DNA from 4 places in the Mesobacillus sp. AQ2 genome. Region 3 is predicted to be linked to each of the others. Evidence: riboswitches for the same ligand, from Rfam matches in the RefSeq annotation. Region 3 holds a riboswitch; each other region holds the start of a gene.
What was found. Region 3 has a riboswitch for S-adenosylmethionine ahead of QNH36_RS19770 (methionine ABC transporter ATP-binding protein). Riboswitches for the same ligand answer to the same signal wherever they lie in the genome.
Positions count from the first base shown of each region.

Region 1: linked by a shared signal. The riboswitch ahead of QNH36_RS20825 (O-acetylhomoserine aminocarboxypropyltransferase/cysteine synthase family protein) and the one ahead of QNH36_RS19770 (methionine ABC transporter ATP-binding protein) in region 3 are both predicted to bind S-adenosylmethionine.
Region 2: linked by a shared signal. The riboswitch ahead of QNH36_RS12370 (methionine biosynthesis PLP-dependent protein) and the one ahead of QNH36_RS19770 (methionine ABC transporter ATP-binding protein) in region 3 are both predicted to bind S-adenosylmethionine.
Region 4: linked by a shared signal. The riboswitch ahead of QNH36_RS04675 (trans-sulfuration enzyme family protein) and the one ahead of QNH36_RS19770 (methionine ABC transporter ATP-binding protein) in region 3 are both predicted to bind S-adenosylmethionine.

Region 1 covers NZ_CP126080.1:4,128,928-4,133,419, forward strand. Annotated here, with positions in the region: gene QNH36_RS20820 (methionine ABC transporter ATP-binding protein) at 1-718, opposite strand, end outside; SAM riboswitch class I at 973-1,087, opposite strand; gene QNH36_RS20825 (O-acetylhomoserine aminocarboxypropyltransferase/cysteine synthase family protein) at 1,199-2,515, opposite strand; SAM riboswitch class I at 2,598-2,700, opposite strand; gene QNH36_RS20830 (hypothetical protein) at 2,785-3,126, opposite strand; gene QNH36_RS20835 (MFS transporter) at 3,309-4,492, opposite strand, start outside.
Region 2 covers NZ_CP126080.1:2,462,414-2,466,905, forward strand. Annotated here, with positions in the region: gene QNH36_RS12360 (bifunctional homocysteine S-methyltransferase/methylenetetrahydrofolate reductase) at 1-536, opposite strand, end outside; gene metC (cystathionine beta-lyase) at 533-1,717, opposite strand; gene QNH36_RS12370 (methionine biosynthesis PLP-dependent protein) at 1,714-2,829, opposite strand; SAM riboswitch class I at 2,985-3,094, opposite strand; gene QNH36_RS12375 (M4 family metallopeptidase) at 3,491-4,492, opposite strand, start outside.
Region 3 covers NZ_CP126080.1:3,929,925-3,934,416, reverse strand. Annotated here, with positions in the region: gene QNH36_RS19775 (methionine ABC transporter permease) at 1-576, opposite strand, end outside; gene QNH36_RS19770 (methionine ABC transporter ATP-binding protein) at 566-1,597, opposite strand; SAM riboswitch class I at 1,683-1,786, opposite strand; SAM riboswitch class I at 1,876-1,979, opposite strand; gene map (type I methionyl aminopeptidase) at 2,155-2,898, opposite strand; gene QNH36_RS19760 (ZIP family metal transporter) at 3,153-3,968, shown strand; gene QNH36_RS19755 (ABC transporter permease) at 4,231-4,492, shown strand, end outside.
Region 4 covers NZ_CP126080.1:945,834-950,325, reverse strand. Annotated here, with positions in the region: gene QNH36_RS04685 (YflT domain-containing protein) at 1-369, opposite strand, end outside; gene QNH36_RS04680 (methyl-accepting chemotaxis protein) at 447-1,742, opposite strand; gene QNH36_RS04675 (trans-sulfuration enzyme family protein) at 1,833-2,978, opposite strand; SAM riboswitch class I at 3,047-3,149, opposite strand; gene QNH36_RS04670 (CBS domain-containing protein) at 3,238-4,492, opposite strand, start outside.

The sequences.
Region 1 (4,492 bases), 200 kb from region 3:
ACCTTTTCGTAATTGGCTGCTGCGGGTTCTTGAACACATCCAATACTGGTCCAGTCTCAACGATGTTTCCGCCCTCCATGACCGCAACCCGGTGACAAATCTTACGGATGACATGCATTTCATGAGTGATCAGGACAATGGTAAGTCCCAATCTCTTATTGATATCAACGAGAAGATCCAGGATCTGGTCGGTCGTTTGCGGATCAAGCGCTGACGTCGCTTCATCACCGAGAAGAACTTTTGGATTATTCGCCAGTGCCCTGGCGATACCGACTCTCTGCTTCTGCCCGCCGCTTAATTGTGAGGGATAAGCATCGCCGCGTCCCTCAAGACCGACAAGCGTGATCAATTCTTTTACCCTCTTGTCCCTCTCTGATTTCGGCACTCCTGCGATCTCAAGAGGGAAGGCTATGTTATCGGCAACCGTCCTTGACCAGAGTAGGTTGAAATGCTGGAAAATCATGCTGATTTCCTGTCTTGCTTTCCTTAATTCCGCACCCTTGATCCTTGAAACTTCCCTGCCTGCCACAACGACAGAACCTGAAGTTGGGATTTCAAGACCATTCAACATGCGGATCAATGTACTTTTACCTGCGCCGCTATATCCAATGACGCCAAAGATTTCGCCTTCTTTCACTTCAAGGTTGACATCATCTACCGCTTTGACTTCGCCTTTTTTTGAAGGATAAATCTTTCTGGCTTTTTTTATCGTGATCAATTGACTCCCCCTCTTTTGCAACAACCATATTCTTAACTCAAAAAACCGTTTAATTTCCATCCTAATCAGAAGGTTATCAATCTAGTTTCCCATTCCCTGCCGGTAAAAATTCAAACTTCAGGTAAAATGGATGCACCTTCCTGGAATAATATGCTCTTGTAAAACTCACGTTAGAACTGAACATGGTCGATTCTGGCATTAAAAAAGCCTTTCTGCAAATAAGCAGAAAGGCATAATAATTGGCTGTATCCTTTCTCTCATCTGCCAAAGCCATCAGCTTTGAGTGAATTGGCACCGTTTCAGATAAGCAAGCTTACTGACGGTTGCCGGGTTTCATCGGGCACTTCCCTCCACCTCTCTTGATAAGAGTACGCTATTAAATTTTAAAATCGGTTTTTAGTTACGAATGTGATTGTAGCACGGAACAAAAATGGGTGTCAATAAAATTATTTTCAAATACCTTTTGGAAGGTACTGGATATTAGGTTCTTGCCGTGACCCCTGGTACTCCAGTAGCTTTTTCAATTGCCTGCTCCAGGTCTTCGATGATGTCATCAACGTTTTCAATACCGACAGAAAGACGGAGTAAATCTTCTGGAACCCCCGCTGCCTTAAGCCCTTCTGAATCAAGCTGCTGATGGGTGGTGCTTGCAGGGTGGATGACCAGGCTCTTCGCGTCGCCGACATTCGCAACATGGGACCAAAGCGTCAATGAGTTAATCAGTTTTGCTCCAGCTTCCCTGCCTCCCTCGATGCCAAATACTACAACTGACCCTGCACCTTTTGGAAGGTATCGATCTGCCAATTGCTTATCCGGGTGAGAGTCATGCCCAGGGTAGGTGACCCAGGTAACAGCAGGATGTGTTTCCAGGTAGTCTACTATTTTAATCGTATTGACTACATGCTCTTTCATGCGTACATGCAATGTTTCGATTCCAAGATTGAATTGGAAAGCACTCTGCGGGCTGATGGCCGGACCAAGGTCGCGAAGCAGCTGAACCCTGGCCTTTACTATATAGGCTGCAGCCCCTATCGCTTCACTATAAACAATGTCATGGTAACTGGAGTCTGGCTCATTGAAACCAGGGAACTTCGGGGATCTCCAATCAAACTTGCCTCCATCCACAATGATTCCGCCCATGACTGTGCCGTTGCCTAAAAGCCACTTGGTAGCCGAGTGTATTACGATGTCTGCGCCGTGTTCAATCGGCCGGCATAGATATGGAGTGGCAAATGTGTTATCAATGATCAACGGAATCCCAGCTTCATGGGCAACATCGGCAACTGCTTCAATGTCCAAGACCCTGAGACTTGGATTTCCGATTGTTTCCGCATAAACCGCCTTCGTTTTTGGTGTGATCGCCTTCCTGAAATTCTCCGGGTCTTCAGGATCCACAAGGTGGACATTAATTCCATATTTCGGCAAGGTTACAGCAAATAAATTATACGTCCCTCCGTACAGATTAGAGGCTGCAACGATTTCATCCCCTGCATGGGCAATATTCAGAATCGCCATCGTGATTGCCGACATCCCGCTTGATAAGGCAAGAGCACCTACTCCTCCTTCAAGCAGGGCGACTTTTTCTTCCAGGGCTGTCACGGTTGGGTTGTGGATTCGCGAGTAAATGTAACCAGGTTCCTTGAGTGCGAACAAATCGGCTGCATGATCCGTGTTTTCAAATTGGAATGCATTGCTTGAGTAAATTGGCACAGCCCTTGCCCCAGTCACCGGGTCTGGTGATTGTCCTCCGTGGACACCGATTGTTTCGATTCTGTAGTTTTTTTGCTCATTTGCCATCTCCATCTCTCCTATCATAAAAATAAAATGGAAAGGTGATACAAAAAACCCACTTCCTAAGAAGAGGGCCATTTATCATCTCTCCTTATCTTTTCAGAGTCTACACTCTGCAGGAATTAGCACCGTGTTTAATAACCGGTTGCCGGGCTTCATCGGGCCAGTCCCTCCGCCTCTCTGGATAAGAATATTCAGTTCGTTTTTATTGCGTTAAAGTGATAATATCATTTCCATGCATTTAAAGTCAATATATTACGATTTTTCTGAATAAATCAAGCGGAAAGCGGTCTTGCAAGGTAGAAAATGGACTCAAGGACCAACAAATCTCTGAACGGGCCGTCTTCTACGGTATAATATCCCCATCTGAGGCCTTGCCTCAGTTTGAATTCTCCTTTCAACAGCCCGGCAATGCTGGCTTCACTTCCTTTGATTGTAATCTGGAATTGAGAATTGAGATTGCTTGTTAGGAGTTCCACTCGTCCCCCTTTGAATACAAGGTATACTTCTTCCTTTTCTGACTCTAATTTCAAACAAAGATCCAGCTTTTTGATCAATTGCAGTATATGAGCCTTACCGCCAACTTCATTCGCAAAAAGTTCAATAGATTCCCGCATGCCGCTCAACTCCCTCACATACATAATTCTTTTTCGTAAGGAAAAAACCTGTTGGAATCCTTCGACAAATACTTCGTTAATAAGCGGTTAACAACATACAAACATAGAAAAAAGACAATAACGAATGATATTTCGCCATTGTCTTTCATTTCCCGAGAAATATATCCAAAGAAATACAGTAATCAAGCGGTCTTGGTGGCTGAGATGGCGGATTTTGTTTTGTCCATCGCCTTGAAGACAAAGAAGAAGTAAGTTGATCCTACTAAATAAATACCTGCTGTGATGGTGAAAACCGCCGCATATCCCCAATAGGAGCCATATTTCAAAACGATTCCCGTCGAAACCGGTCCCATAATCGCCCATCCAAGGTTAAATACCATTTGATTCACAGAGTTGGCCAATCCTTTCATCGAATCATCAACCTTCGACATCATTAGCGACATTTGAATTGGATTCCCTGCGTTCATGAGGGCTTGTCGAAATAAAAAGCCAAGGGCAGCAAGCCAGAAATGCTGAGTGTAAGCAGTAAGCAGCAAAAACGGGAGGGAGAGCATTTGCAGGACAACGATTGCTTTCACTTCCCCAAGCCTGCGCACAACCATCGGACCAATGATCATGGCTGCTGCAGTTGCTCCCTGTCCAAGTGAAATGACCAGGCCAATCAGTGAATTTGATGCCATGAACCGATCAGCAAAATAAAGATTCAAGTAAGGGATGACCAGTCCAGCACCGAAGCCGATCATCAACTGTGCGACCGCAAATAGAATGATGATTTTAAGGCTCGCTTTATGAGGGATTCCTCTTTTAAAATCCATGAACTTTCTGTCTGTCTGGTTTTCTATCCGTACTTCCTTAAGTCGGAAAATAGGAAGAAGTGCGGCCAGAAACAGTGCTGAACCAGCGACCAATGTGAAACGGATACTCTCCAGTTCAGGGAGGAATAAAGAAAACACATCTGTAAGGATTCCGCCCAAAAGGCTTCCGACAACATTGGCTGCTGTCATCGCTGCAAAATGTATGCTGAAGATATGCACGCGCTGTTCAGGTTGGGAGTTTTCTGCCAGCCACGGAATGATGGAAACCTGGATAAAAGCGGACGCAAGACCAGTACCAAATGAAAACAATATCAGTAGTTCCTGACTCTCAACCATACTCCGTGTAAATAAAATGATTCCAGTCGAGAATGCTCCAAACAGCATCAGCTTTTTCCGGCTAGCCCTGTCGCTCATAACGCCTGCCGGAATGAGTACCAGTGCCGTGGAAAGAAACGTCATTGAAATCACTTTCCCGTTTACCAGTTCATTGAATCCCAGCTCTCGTATGTAAAAATTATAAATCACCATAAAGATCCCTAGACCGATTTGGG
Region 2 (4,492 bases), 1.5 Mb from region 3:
TGGTCTTGCATGATGCCAATTTCCTGGAGAGACACCTGGGCAATGATCGGCAAATCTGTTTCCTTTCTGGCAATTTCAAGTACTGTCTCGATTTCTTCCATATCGTAAAAAGTTTCAAGCAACAGTCCGTCCACGCCTTCAAGAAGCAGGCAATAGAGCTGCTCCCTGAAGCTTCTCCTGATCTCTTCGATGGGGATGGCCGAGGGCCTGATTCCGCGATTGCCTCCCATCGTGCCAAGGACATATGCTTCGCTTCCAGCAGCCTGACGCGCGAGCCGGACGGCAGCGCTGTTGATTTCCTTCACCTGGTCTTCAAGTCCATATCTTTCGAGTTTTATATAATTGGCAGCATAAGTATTTGTCTGGATCAGGTCGGCTCCAGCGTTCATATAGGCTTTATGGATTTTTACAATCGCTTCTGGCTGAGAGAGATTCAACTCTTCGAAACAGGTACCTGCTCCGTAGGAATGGAGTAGGGTACCGATTGCACCATCCGCTATCAAAATTTCATTTTCCATACGTTTCAGGAAACTCATGATAATCCCTCCCTATATGCAGCTGCCGTTTCTAATCCGTACAAAGCCTGTTGGAAATCAGAAATCAAGTCATCAGCGTTTTCAAGCCCCACTGAAAGCCTGAGAAGACCATCACCTATTCCTCTTAGCTTGCGTTCCTCCGGCGGCATCGCTGCGTGTGACATTTTTGCAGGATAAGAGAGGATAGACTCTACAGCCCCAAGGCTGACTGCAAAAACCGGTAACTTAACGGAATCAATAAATCCAGGAAGGAGGCCTTCATTTCCAAACTCAAATGAAAGGACAGCTCCTGGACCACCCGCCTGCTGGGATTGAAGATCCGACTGTGAATGACTTGCCAGTCCAGGATAAAATACATTTTTGATCAAAGGCTGGCCTTTTAGAAATTGTGCAATCTTTCTAGCACTGTCCTGGGATTGGTTCATTCTTACAGATAATGTCTTAATTCCTCTCATCACCAGCCAGGCATCCTGGACTCCGAGGACCGCGCCGAAGGAGTTCTGAAGTGAATATAGCCTGTTTGCCAATTGCTCATCCTTTACAACAGCCAGGCCAGCAACGGTATCACTGTGGCCGGACAGAAACTTTGTGGCGCTATGAAGCACGATATCGGCTCCTAAATCCAATGGCCGCTGCAGGTAGGGAGTCATGAAGGTATTGTCCACAAAAGTATATGCTCCGTGCTTTTTGGCAATTGAGCTAAGTGCACGAATATCCGTTATTTTTAACAACGGGTTGGAAGGTGTTTCTGCATACAGCAATGCAGTGTTAGGGCGGACAGCCTGTTCCACGGCATCCAGGTCTGTCATGTCCACAAACGTATGTTCAATTCCAAAACGATTCAGAACCTGTGTTACCATTCTGTATGTACCACCATAAACATCCTCGGTGATGACCACATGATCTCCCTGCGAAAGCAGCATAAATGCAGTTGAAATCGCAGCCATTCCTGATGAAAAGGCAAATCCTCTTACACCGCCCTCCAATTCAGCGATTATATCCTCGAGTGCTTCCCTGGTAGGGTTGAGGCTGCGGCTGTAATCATATTTTCCAAAGTGATCAATCGAAGGCTGATGGTAGGTAGAAGCATGCTGGATTGGAACACTCACTCCGCCAGTTGCAGGATCCACCTTATATCTATTATGCAGCAGCTGGGTTTCGAAGGTATATGGTTGGCTCATTTAACTTTAGCCTCCTCATATGCCTTTTTAAAAGCCGCTTCCAGATCATCAATTAAATCTTCGTGATTCTCAATTCCAACAGAGAATCGCAGGAGCCTATCACAAACACCTGTTTTTTCACGGACTTCTGCAGGTATATCCGCATGTGTCTGAGTAGCCGGGTAGGTAATGAAACTTTCAACGCCTCCAAGACTCTCAGCAAAAGTGATTGTGGATAGATTTTTCAAAAATGGATTGACGATGGCAGGAGACTGTACTCGGAATGAAATCATTCCGCCTCTGCCTGGATAAAGGACATCCTTTACAGAATCATGATTCTCCAAGAATTCAACCAGTGCTCTGGCATTCCGCTCATGCCGCTCCATCCTTAATGACAATGTCTTCATGCCGCGCAGAAGTAGCCAGGAATCGAAAGGGCTCAACACCGCTCCGCCCCCATTATGATGCAGGGAGAGGGAATCACAAATTTTTTCACCCCTCGCAACAATCAAACCTGCAAGCACATCATTATGGCCGCCAAGATATTTCGTGGCACTGTGGATCACAATATCTGCGCCTGAAGTCAAAGGCTTTTGGAGAAGGGGAGTGTAGAAGGTATTATCCACGATCAGCAGTATCCCGTTCTCTTTGGCAATCTCCGCAATGGCCTGGATATCAGCCAGTTCCATCAACGGATTTGTCGGCGTTTCCACAAACAGCGCCTTCGTATTTTGGTTGATGGCTTGTTTGATTTCATTTAAATTCGACATGTCCGCATACGTACTATGTAATCCCCACTTTTTGAACCCCTGCTCAAGTAGTCTGTAAGTACCTCCGTACAAATCTTTTGAGACAATCCATTCATCTCCAGACTGGAATAACGTAAGAATCGTCCAAATTGCCGCCATTCCCGAGCTGCAGGCATATCCTCGGTCACCTTCTTCAAGATCGGCAATCGCCTTTTCCAAAATTTCGCGAGTCGGGTTGCCGGTGCGAACATAATCATAACCGCTGGACTGGCCGATCCCTTCGTGACGGTACGCTGTTGTTAAATAAATAGGAGGATTGACTGCACCAGTTGCAGATTCACTTCGATTGCCAAGCTGTGCTAACTTCGTATCAATTTTCACCAATATACTCACTCCTTAATTTTTCGGCAGGAGGCAGGAGGCAATGTTTGTTTTAAATCCTCGCATTTAAACTAGTAAACTACCAGCGTAATTGCGAAAATAAAAATTAAAAACAAAAAAGCCTTCTAAAGAAGAAGACTTTTAAAATATCAGCCAACTTCTTATCTGCCAAGTTTTTAAAAACTTGCTGGAATTAGCACCTTTTCAACAATGTTGAAGGTTGCTGAAGCTTCATAGGGCCAGGACCCTCAGCTTCTCTCGATAAGATTAAATAAAATTGAATTATTAAATTTCTCTAAATATTAACGCTGTTATAGAAGATTGTCAATCATTTATTTAAAGCGGTGAAGTAATTGGGGGAAAATCACGGCGGTATGATGACCATCAAAAGCGTTTATCGATTATGACTTGTATCACAAAAAGGATTTTGTCTTAATTGGAGGATTATGAGGGATAACAGGGAGGATTGGTAACCTAAAATTCAGCAATTCTATAAAAATGAGCACCACAAGTGGTTATGGGTGACCAAAAGTTCAGGATATCTTTAAAAGAGGGCACCAATGCGGCTTTGACCTCAATCGGAAAGTAACTGCATTTCAAAAGAGATACATAACAAAGACTGGCTCTCTTAAAACAAGAGCCAGTCTGACTGAATATCAAGCTATTAATTTATTCCTACTGCTTCAAAAGCTTTATTGACTGCATCGACCTCTGGAGAAGTTGACCCATAAAGGTCTTTAGCAGCTTGTACAGCTCCTGCACGTGCCTGGCTGAAGTTTGTTGAAGATGTGTAATAAACTGTGTTTGCACGATAGAAGATTGCACCCATTTTTTCAGTACCGACTCCTGAAACCGTCACACCGTAATGTGTGCCGCCCTGGCTAAGAAGGTAGGCTGCTTTGTTGATAATTCCGCTGTTTGTGTGGACTCCGCCATTATCAGAAGTTCCAGTATAACGCTTGGAATAGTGATCAGGGTCGCCGTATTTAGTTGGGTCGCTCATTGAGCGCAGCGCGTCACCAGCCGTGTTAGGTGTGTAGATGTCCTCGCCGATTTCGAAATCAGGATTTCTGTTGTCATGGAATTCAGCGAGTGTGCCGAAGATATCGGAAATCGCTTCGTTCAGTGCGCCTGATTCGTACTGGTAAACCAGATCAGAACTGAAATCTGTCACAGCGTGAGTCAATTCATGCGCCACAACATCAAGACCTCCGGAAAGAGGGATGAAGGTTGTGCCATCACCGTCCCCGTAAACCATTTGCTGTCCGTTCCAGAAAGCATTGTTGTAACTTCTGCCATAGTGAACTGTGGATTTCAGTGCTGCTCCTTTGTTGTCATACGAATTCCGGCCAAACTTGTTTTTATAGTAATCATATGTCAGACCTGCATAATAGTGAGCATCCACTGCTGCACGATCATATGATGCATTCAAATTATTGTCCGCATCGGCCCAAAGGGTACCAGGAGTTAGTTGACGGTTTTTAGCATCGTATGTGAAAACGCCGTTTCCACGAGTATTGTCCTGCAGGTAATAAGAACCATTTGAAAGTAGAGTGTTCAATGATTTCTGGTCACCCAGTACTCCGACACCAGATCCAACGGTATTTGTACCAGTTAAAGATGGATTGGTTTTGCCGGCAGTATGAATCGCATTGTACTTATTGAT
Region 3 (4,492 bases):
AACGGTGATGAACATTGTCTGGGTATCAAACCGCTGGTATCCGTATGTAATCGCGAGGTCGCCCAAGCCGCCTCCTCCGATTGCTCCGGCCATTGCCGATGCACCGATCAATCCGACCGTTGCAATCGTGAAAGCAAGAATGAGTGAACTCATAGCTTCTGGAAGAATGAATTTGAATACAATCTGCCATGGAGTGGCACCCATTGATTCAGCGGCTTCGATAACTCCTGGATCCACTTCCAACAAAGAATTCTCTACCAATCTTGCAATATACGGTCCTGCATAAAAGACAAGCGGGACGACGGCAGCGGCCGTACCAATTGATGTGCCGACAATCAGCCGGGTCAGCGGAATGATTGCGACCAGCAGGATGATGAATGGCACTGATCGGAATACGTTGATGACACTGTTAAGTACATTGAAGACAGGTGCATTTTCTAGCAAATGGCCTTTTCTCGTCACGACAAGCGCAATTCCAAGGGGAACTCCAAGGACTGCCGAAAACAGCAGGGAGAACGCGACCATTTGCAGTGTTTCAATTAATGCCTGGATGATTTGTTCTGAATTAACTAGCATGTGCGGTCACTTCCTTTATGTTGACTTTTTGCTGATTGATAAAATTAAGAGCCCTTAAAATTTCTTTATCACTTCCCTGGAACTCGACAATCAGGTTGCCGAATGGAATTCCCTGAAGCTCGGTGATATTTCCAAACAGAACATTGACATGGATATCAAAATTCTTTGACAGCTGTGACAGCAGCGGCTCGCCTGCTGACTCACCGACGAAGTTGATCCTAAATACCTTTTGAAGCCCCGAATGTCCTTTGATGATTCTGCGGACGGAATCTGGAATATTGTCATTCATGATGGTGCTGACAAAATTTCTGGCTGTTACTGTTTTGGGAGCTGAAAAAACTTCAAATACTGAGCCTTCCTCAATGATTTTACCTTCCTCGATGACCGCCACCCGGTCACAGATTTCCCTGATGACAGACATTTCGTGGGTAATGATTAATATCGTGATGTTGTACTCCTTGTTGATTTTTTTCAAAAGCTGAAGAATCGAACTTGTAGTCTGCGGATCCAGGGCCGAAGTTGCTTCATCACAAAGCAGGATCTTTGGCTGGGTTGCCAGCGCACGGGCAATGCCGATTCGCTGTTTTTGTCCGCCTGAAAGCTGGTCCGGATAATTGTCCGCCTTATCAGCGAGACCTACAAAGTCGAGGAGCTGATAAACCCGCTCTTTGATTTTCGCCTTCGGAACCTTACCGAGGACAAGCGGCATTGCGACATTTTCAAATACGGTCTTGGAGTTCAAAAGATTGAAATGCTGGAACACCATCCCGATATTCCTTTTAACCTCACGGACTTCTTTAAGTGAAAGGGAAGTCATGTCGCAGCCATCGACAATCACCCGGCCGGATGTCGGGCGTTCCAACAGATTCACACAGCGGATCAGTGAACTTTTTCCTGCTCCGCTAAAACCAATGACCCCAAATATCTCTCCTTCTTTGATTTCCAGATCAATTCCATTAAGTGCCGGTACCTTTTTCCCGCGGCTTTCATAAACTTTCTCCACTTGTTCAAATGTAATCAACAGTCTTCCTCCTTTGTAGATAATAAAAAAACCTCTTCCAGGAAACAGGAAGAGGCATGCCGCAACGAATGCAGGACAAGATCTCTTCTTATCTCCCAAGCTATTGCTTGCTGGATTTGGCACAGTCCTCAATGTGAGTCCGCTGCCGAGGCTTCATAGGGCCAGTCCCTCCGCCTCTCTTGATAAGAAAGTCTCGATATTAATTTGTAGATGGGGATTATTGGAAAATAAAAAGTCCCCTTCAGAAAGAAGAGGACATGAATTAAAAAGTCGGCCTCTTCTTATCTGTCAAGCTCACGCTTGCTGGATTTGGCACAGTCATCCATAGGAGTCCGCTGCCGAGGTGTCATAGGGCCAGTCCCTCAACCTCTCTTGATAAGAAGTAACGAATATTGAGTTGTAAATCTTGTTTATTACTTTACTGCGTCACAGATAATGTGTCAATCATTTTGTGGGAATTTTTTTAGAAACACGAAAAATAGGAATTTAGTATTAAATGGCAGAGAGCCGATAAAAATACAAAAACCCCTGCATCGGCAAGGGGTTCAAGTGGAATTTTATCTGGTAATAACGATAGGTCCATTTTTAGTGAGGATGATTGTATGTTCACATTGTGCAACAAAGCTGCTTTCCGTGACATAAGTCCACTCATCATGTTCGTATTGGAAAACTTCTTCCTCACCAGTGGAGATGAATGGCTCAAAAGCGATGACCATTCCTTCTTTCAATAGCTCGTCATCCCATGGCTCATTATAGTTGTAGATGTGATCGGGAGCTTCATGGATGGTCCGCCCGATTCCATGTCCTGTAAGGTTTTTAATTACATTAAGTCCGTTTTTCCGCGCAGTCGCCATAACCGCCTTGCCCAGTCCGCTTTTCTTCGATCCGGGTTTCGCCTTTTTCAAGCCTGCTTCAAAAGCCTCAACAGCTGTTTCGCATATCTTCGTTAAAATCGGATCACCTTGGCCAACGACAAAGGAGATTCCTGTATCGGCAAAATAACCATTTTTTGATCCGGAAACATCGATATTAACGATATCACCTTCTTTAATGACTCGGCTCCCTGGAATCCCGTGGGCTACTTCTTCATTCACACTGATGCAAGTGTACCCTGGGAAATTGTATTCGCCTTTCGGAGCAGAAATCGCTCCATTCTCTTCAAACATGGCGCCTGCCAGTTCGTCGAGTTCCTTTGTGGTTATTCCGGGTACTGTCTTTTGCACCAATTCCTCCCGTATCATGCCGACAATCATGCCAATTTCTTTTAACCCGTTAAAATCTTCTTCTGTTTTTGCAATCATGATTTAATTCCCTTCCATGTATGAACTATTTTATTAGCGTATCCCTTTTTTTCGTGAAAATCCATTCATCTGGCTCAGTGCCTTCAGATAAAAATAAATAGGATTGGAATTACGTATTGAATGTAGTAATCTTGAAAAAACAAACTTAGCCGTCTGATTTATGCTGAACAAGATATATTCACCACTTCATAATCCATATAATACATTAAAATGAGTTACATTAGATTACAGAGCAAGTCTTAGGAGGAAAAAAGATGCTTGATTTTTTCATGGGTTTCCATCCGGTTGTCCAGGCGCTGATTGGGACTTTGTTTACCTGGGGAATGACTGCTTTGGGCGCTGCTTTAGTATTTACAACGAAAAATCCAAACCAAAAGTTTTTGGATAGTATGATGGGTCTCGCGGCAGGAGTTATGATTGCTGCAAGTTTCTGGTCACTACTTGCTCCTGCGATTGAGATGGGTGAGGGAGGAAGCCTGCCGAGCTGGATGCCTGCTGCGACTGGTTTTCTTTTAGGCGGGTTGTTCTTAATGGTCGTAGATAAATTGATGCCCCATTTACATCCTAATTTATCAATGGAAAAAGCTGAGGGAATCCATCCCGAAAAGAAAAGACGAAGTACTTTGATGGTCTTGGCCATTACCTTGCACAACATCCCCGAAGGTCTCGCGGTCGGAGTGGCTTTCGGAGCTGCAGCTGCAGGCTTTCCTTCGGCTTCGCTTATGGGCGCGATTGCGCTTGCAATAGGAATCGGTATCCAGAACTTCCCGGAAGGTGTCGCAGTATCGATGCCACTTCGGCAAGTAGGAATGTCAAGAAAGAAAAGCTTCATGTACGGCCAGTTTTCAGGCATGGTCGAACCAGTTGCCGCAATGATTGGAGCAGCCGCTGTCATGTTCATCCAGCCACTTCTGCCGTATGCGCTAAGCTTTGCAGCCGGAGCGATGATTTTCGTGGTAGCCGAAGAAGTAATCCCTGGATCCCAGGAAAACGGCAACAGCGATTTGGCATCATTAAGCCTCATGTTTGGATTCGCCATCATGATGATCCTCGACGTGGCATTAGGATAAAAACTGGATAAAAAGCTGAGAAAACTGTGCACCGGACTGAACCATTAGTCTGGTGCACAGTTTTTTTATATTAAGGACAACTTAAAATCTTCGCCTCCCGAAAAAATGAAAACGATAACAATGTGATGGTATCAATATTTTGGCCGATTTTTCCAAAACTAAAAAATTGGTACCATAAGCAAAATTCGATGGCTTATAAATGTAAGCCCTTTTTTTTATGATGAAGATACAAGAAAGACAAAGCAGCCAAGGTGGTGAAGAAATGGAAGTCAAGATAGAACAGCCAGTCGAACAACAAGTTACTGACACCATTATCGAAAAGGCAACAAAAAAAGAAAAATACCAAAAAATCAAAAAGACAATCATTTCACAAAAGTATTTGCAGACGATGGCGCTTCTGGGTGTAGTATGGATGTTCATCTTTAACTATATCCCAATGTATGGGCTGATCATCGCGTTCAAGGAATATAGCATCATCAAGACGATTTCGGAGGCACCATGGGTTGGATTGATGCAGTTTAAGG
Region 4 (4,492 bases), 1.8 Mb from region 3:
CGGAATACCCATTCCGATTAATGCTCCGGCCAATCCGCCGGCACCTGCGCCTACTGCAGCACCAGTAAGTGTCGCAGCAATCGGGCCTGCAGCTACGATTGGGCCGATTCCAGGAATCGCTAGGGCTCCGATGCCTGCCAGTAATCCTGTAAGGCCGCCTAATATACCGCCTGTTGCCGCACCTGCAGCAAGACCTTCCTCAGTCTTTGTACCGGTTGCTTCGTTGACGTGATCAATCTCATCGTCGTTTTTACTAATAACAGAGATATCATCGGTATTGTACCCTTGCCTTTTCAGGTCCTCTACGGCCTGGATTGCGTCTTGCTCGTTATCATATACTCCAACAAGATGTTTTTCATGTTCAAACATATTAAAAGCCTCCTTTAGACGAGTAGTCCTTTTTAAAGATACCCGCATACAGGATGTGTAAACCTGATGTCGAAGGATTATTGACTGTGTGTATAGACGGATACGGTCTTGTTCAAGACCGAAGAAACTTGTGTCAGGTTCTCAGCCGTCAAGGTCAATTCCCTGACCGTCTCTCCCTGATTCTCAAACCCTGCTGCCATTTCGGCAATCCCGGCTGCATTTGTTTGTAAAATGACATTCGTTTCATTATTCATCGTCAACAATTTATCTGTCTGCTGATTCAAATCTGCAGTGTACTGGCTGATGGTGCCAATTTCCTTCTGGATGGACAGAATCCCATCCCGCATCTCATTATATTGCATTTCAACATTACCGAATAACTTGCTGCCCTTTTGTACTTCCATGCTTCCGCCAGACATGACATCCACCATCTGTTTAATGTCACTGCGGACAACCTCGATTGTATCCTGGATTTGCCGGGATGCATGCAGCGATTGCTCTGCCAATAATCGCACTTCACCGGCTACGACAGCAAAACCCTTCCCTTGTTCCCCTGCGCGTGCAGCTTCGATTGCCGCGTTTAATGCCAGCAGATTTGTTTGGTTGGCAATTCCAGAAATGATACTGACGATCTCTTCGATTTTATTCGTCTTTTCAGCCAGTGATTCAGCATCCCTGGCAGCCTGCCTCGTAATCTGATCCATCCGTCCCACCTGTGTGCTCGTTTCACTGATGAACGTCTGGCCTTGTTCACTTTTAACAGCATTGGTCGTGGACATTGTTTCAATCCGATTCGATAGTTCAGCAATCTCGCTGATTCTTTGCACCATATTATCAACAATATCACTCAGCACTGCCGAATGGCCCTGCTGCTGTTCAGCACCTGCAGAGACTTGAAGAATGGAAGCTTTTATTCTCTCGCTTTCATTTTCATGGACCTGTGAATTCTCGAATAGCTTTCTTGCAGAGTCGTGCAAAACCCGGGTATTGTCCTGGCATTGGGCTACGAGCAGCCTTAATTGACTGATCATCGCATCAAAATGGGAGGTCAGCTTCCCAATCTCGTCACTTGAATCACTTGCCAGTTCCACCGCCAGATCACCCTGAACAATTCTCTGTGTCGCTTGTGTGAGGCGATCGATGGGCTTGAATACCCTTTTGAATAAAATAATGATGAAAACAAGGCACCCTATTGAAATTAGTGAACCCGCAATGGCTGTCGAATACATACTCCTGGATACCAGTTCGGCTGGATCAGAGTCTACTTTGAATGAATTCAGCAAGTAAAAATTGTATAACGTCGAAATGGCATAAGCAAAGAATAACAAGCCAAAAAAAGCAAACACCTTTGTTTTCAACGAAAGGTCCCGCATACTATCCACTCCTGTAAAATCCCCAGCGCGAACACTGGGGATGAATGATCTTTCTATCATAATATCGGCATTTCCAGAAAATTTTCCATCCTATTCAACAGCTTTAGCCAGCGCAGCTTCAAATTGTGAAACGATATCCTCTCCGTGCTCAATTCCGACCGAAATCCTCACCAGACGATAAGTGATGCCAAGTTCTTCCTGCGCCTCAGGAGGGAGTGCGCGATGGGAGGTTTTCAGCGGATGGGAGACGGTGGTTTCGACGCCCGCAAGTGTCGGAACGATTTTTACCCAGCCAAGCGATTTGAAAAACTGGGCAGGATCCACATGCTCCGCCAGCTCAATTGATACGATAGCCCCAAATCCTTGTTCAGCTTCTGCGAATGGATAGTATACCTTTGCGATATTCTTATTTTCACGAAGACATTCGGCAAGCAATCTGGCATTCTCCGATTGTGCTTTCATTCTCAAGGCAAGCGTCTTCAAGCCTCTGCAGGTCAGCCACGCTTCAAATGGACTCAGATTCGCCCCAAGGTTGACGATTCTCGCGCGTGCTTCGGCAATCAGTTCTTTCCTGCCAACAATGACGCCTGAAGTGACATCGCTATGCCCGCCAATATATTTTGTCGCACTGTGGACAACCAGATCGGCACCGCCTTCATATGGACGCACATGGAGCGGAGTGGCAAACGTATTATCAACTAATACAACGAGTTTTTTAATCTTTGCCAGCTCGATGACTTCATCCAGCTTTTCAACGCGAAGCAGCGGATTCGTGATCGACTCTGTGTATAGAAGCTTTGTATTATGCTTGATGGCGTTTGTGACATTGCCCAAATCCGAGAACGGCACGAACGTTGTTTCAATCCCGAAGCGCTCAAGCTCTGCTTTTAGCATATGGAAGCTACCTCCATACACATCGTCCGCCGCAACAATATGGTCCCCACTCTTCACAACTGCCAGGACACCTGCCAAAATTGCAGCCAATCCAGATGAAGCCGCCACACCATCCTCTGCATGCTCAAGAGCCGCTACCGCTTGCCCGAGTTCATCCGTATTCGGATTGCCGACCCTGGAGTACAAATAATTGCCCTCACCCTGATAAAAACCCTCCAATTCATCAAGATCATTGAAGGTAAAAGCCGACGTCTGGTAAATCGGTGTTGCCTTGCTTTTAATACCCTGCTGCTTAGTATGTACAGAGTGAAGCACTTCCGTTTCAAATCTGTTGTTCGTCATTTCATCCACCTGCTTTTAAAAAATATAAAAACCTCTCCAAATAAGGAGAGGTTCCAATTGCTAAGCCTCTCTTATCTTCAGAAATCGTTCTTCAGGAATTAGCACCTTTCAATGAAAAAAGAAGGTTGCCGGGCTTCGCAGGGCCTGTCCCTCCGCCGCTCTGGATAAGAGTTATTGATTTAAAATAATTAATATTAGCAGAAGTATATCAATATCGCTGTAAATTCGTCAATGAACGATTTTCTAAAGATTTGTGAAGTCAATCTTCTGGATCACTGTCAAGCAAATCCCATGGTGTGATGACACCGATTGGCTTTCCGTGGCGGTCGCCTGTTTCCGTGATAATGACCGCCTGGAGCTTCTTGCCCCTCGTATGGTAACGCTCGAATAATTCCTCAATATGGTATAAAGATGCTTCCTCATCCACAAACGTCACGAAATAATTTTTCCCCTTGGTCAGCAATTCTTTCACCCGCACATCTTCAAAGTGAACGACACTGTCGGAAAAATGCTTCGCCATCCACTGGATGATCTCTGTTGAAGTCAGCAGTGCAACATATTTATCATCCTTGTCATAGACCGGGAATCTCGTAAAATCAAACTTGTTGATGACCTTAAGCACATCTTTTAGATAAGCATCCTCATAATAATAAAACACAGGACTGGTCGCGATTGATAATGCCGTCTGCGGCTTCTCGAACTCCTTCGCGATTTCCTCAATCCGCTCGACTACCTCGATATGCGGCTCGGCAATATAATAATCCGCATTCACCCGTTCATGGACAATCGCATTCCGCAGCTTGGCAAACTGATGCAGCTCACTTTTATACTTGCGGACCAATGAATGATTCTTATAGCCAGAGTACAGCAGCTCGACAAACGCATCGCTGTCCGTCCCCTTCACCATTTCCTTCAGCGCTTTATGGATCCGGTTAAAAGCCGTTTCAAACTTGCCGGATTGTTCTTTATGCTTTACCTCTTGATTTTCTGAAGACGCCTGAGAAGCAGAAGCTTTTTGCGATTTTTCATTGCCTGTGTTTTGGTTTTTTGCTTCGTCACTGCTTTGATTTGTTCCATTTGTGCTGTTCTGATTCATTGTTTTAGCGTTACTTTTTGTTTTTTTGCTGTTGTTTTGATCCGTTGTTTTACCGTTTTCTTGAGTTGCTGCTTTGCCGTTGTTCTGTTTTGTTGTTTTAGCGTTATCTTGGGTAGTTGCTTTGCCGTTGTTCTGTTTTGTTGTTTTAGTGTTATCTTGAGTCGTTATTTTGCTGTTTCTCTTTTTTGATGGTTTACCATTATTCTGATCGATTACTTTGCTTCTATCCTGCTTTGTTATTTTGCTGGAATCTTTTTTCGGCAGATCGTCAACGTTCTCTTCGGCACGCTTGAGGCGGTTATCGTCAACTGCCGGTCTTGGATTGGTTCGAAGATATGAATTGTTGCCGGTTTTCTTATTCTTGTTTCTATTGTGTTGATTTTTCCTTTTTTTCGACGTTGTCTGTTGCTTATTGGAT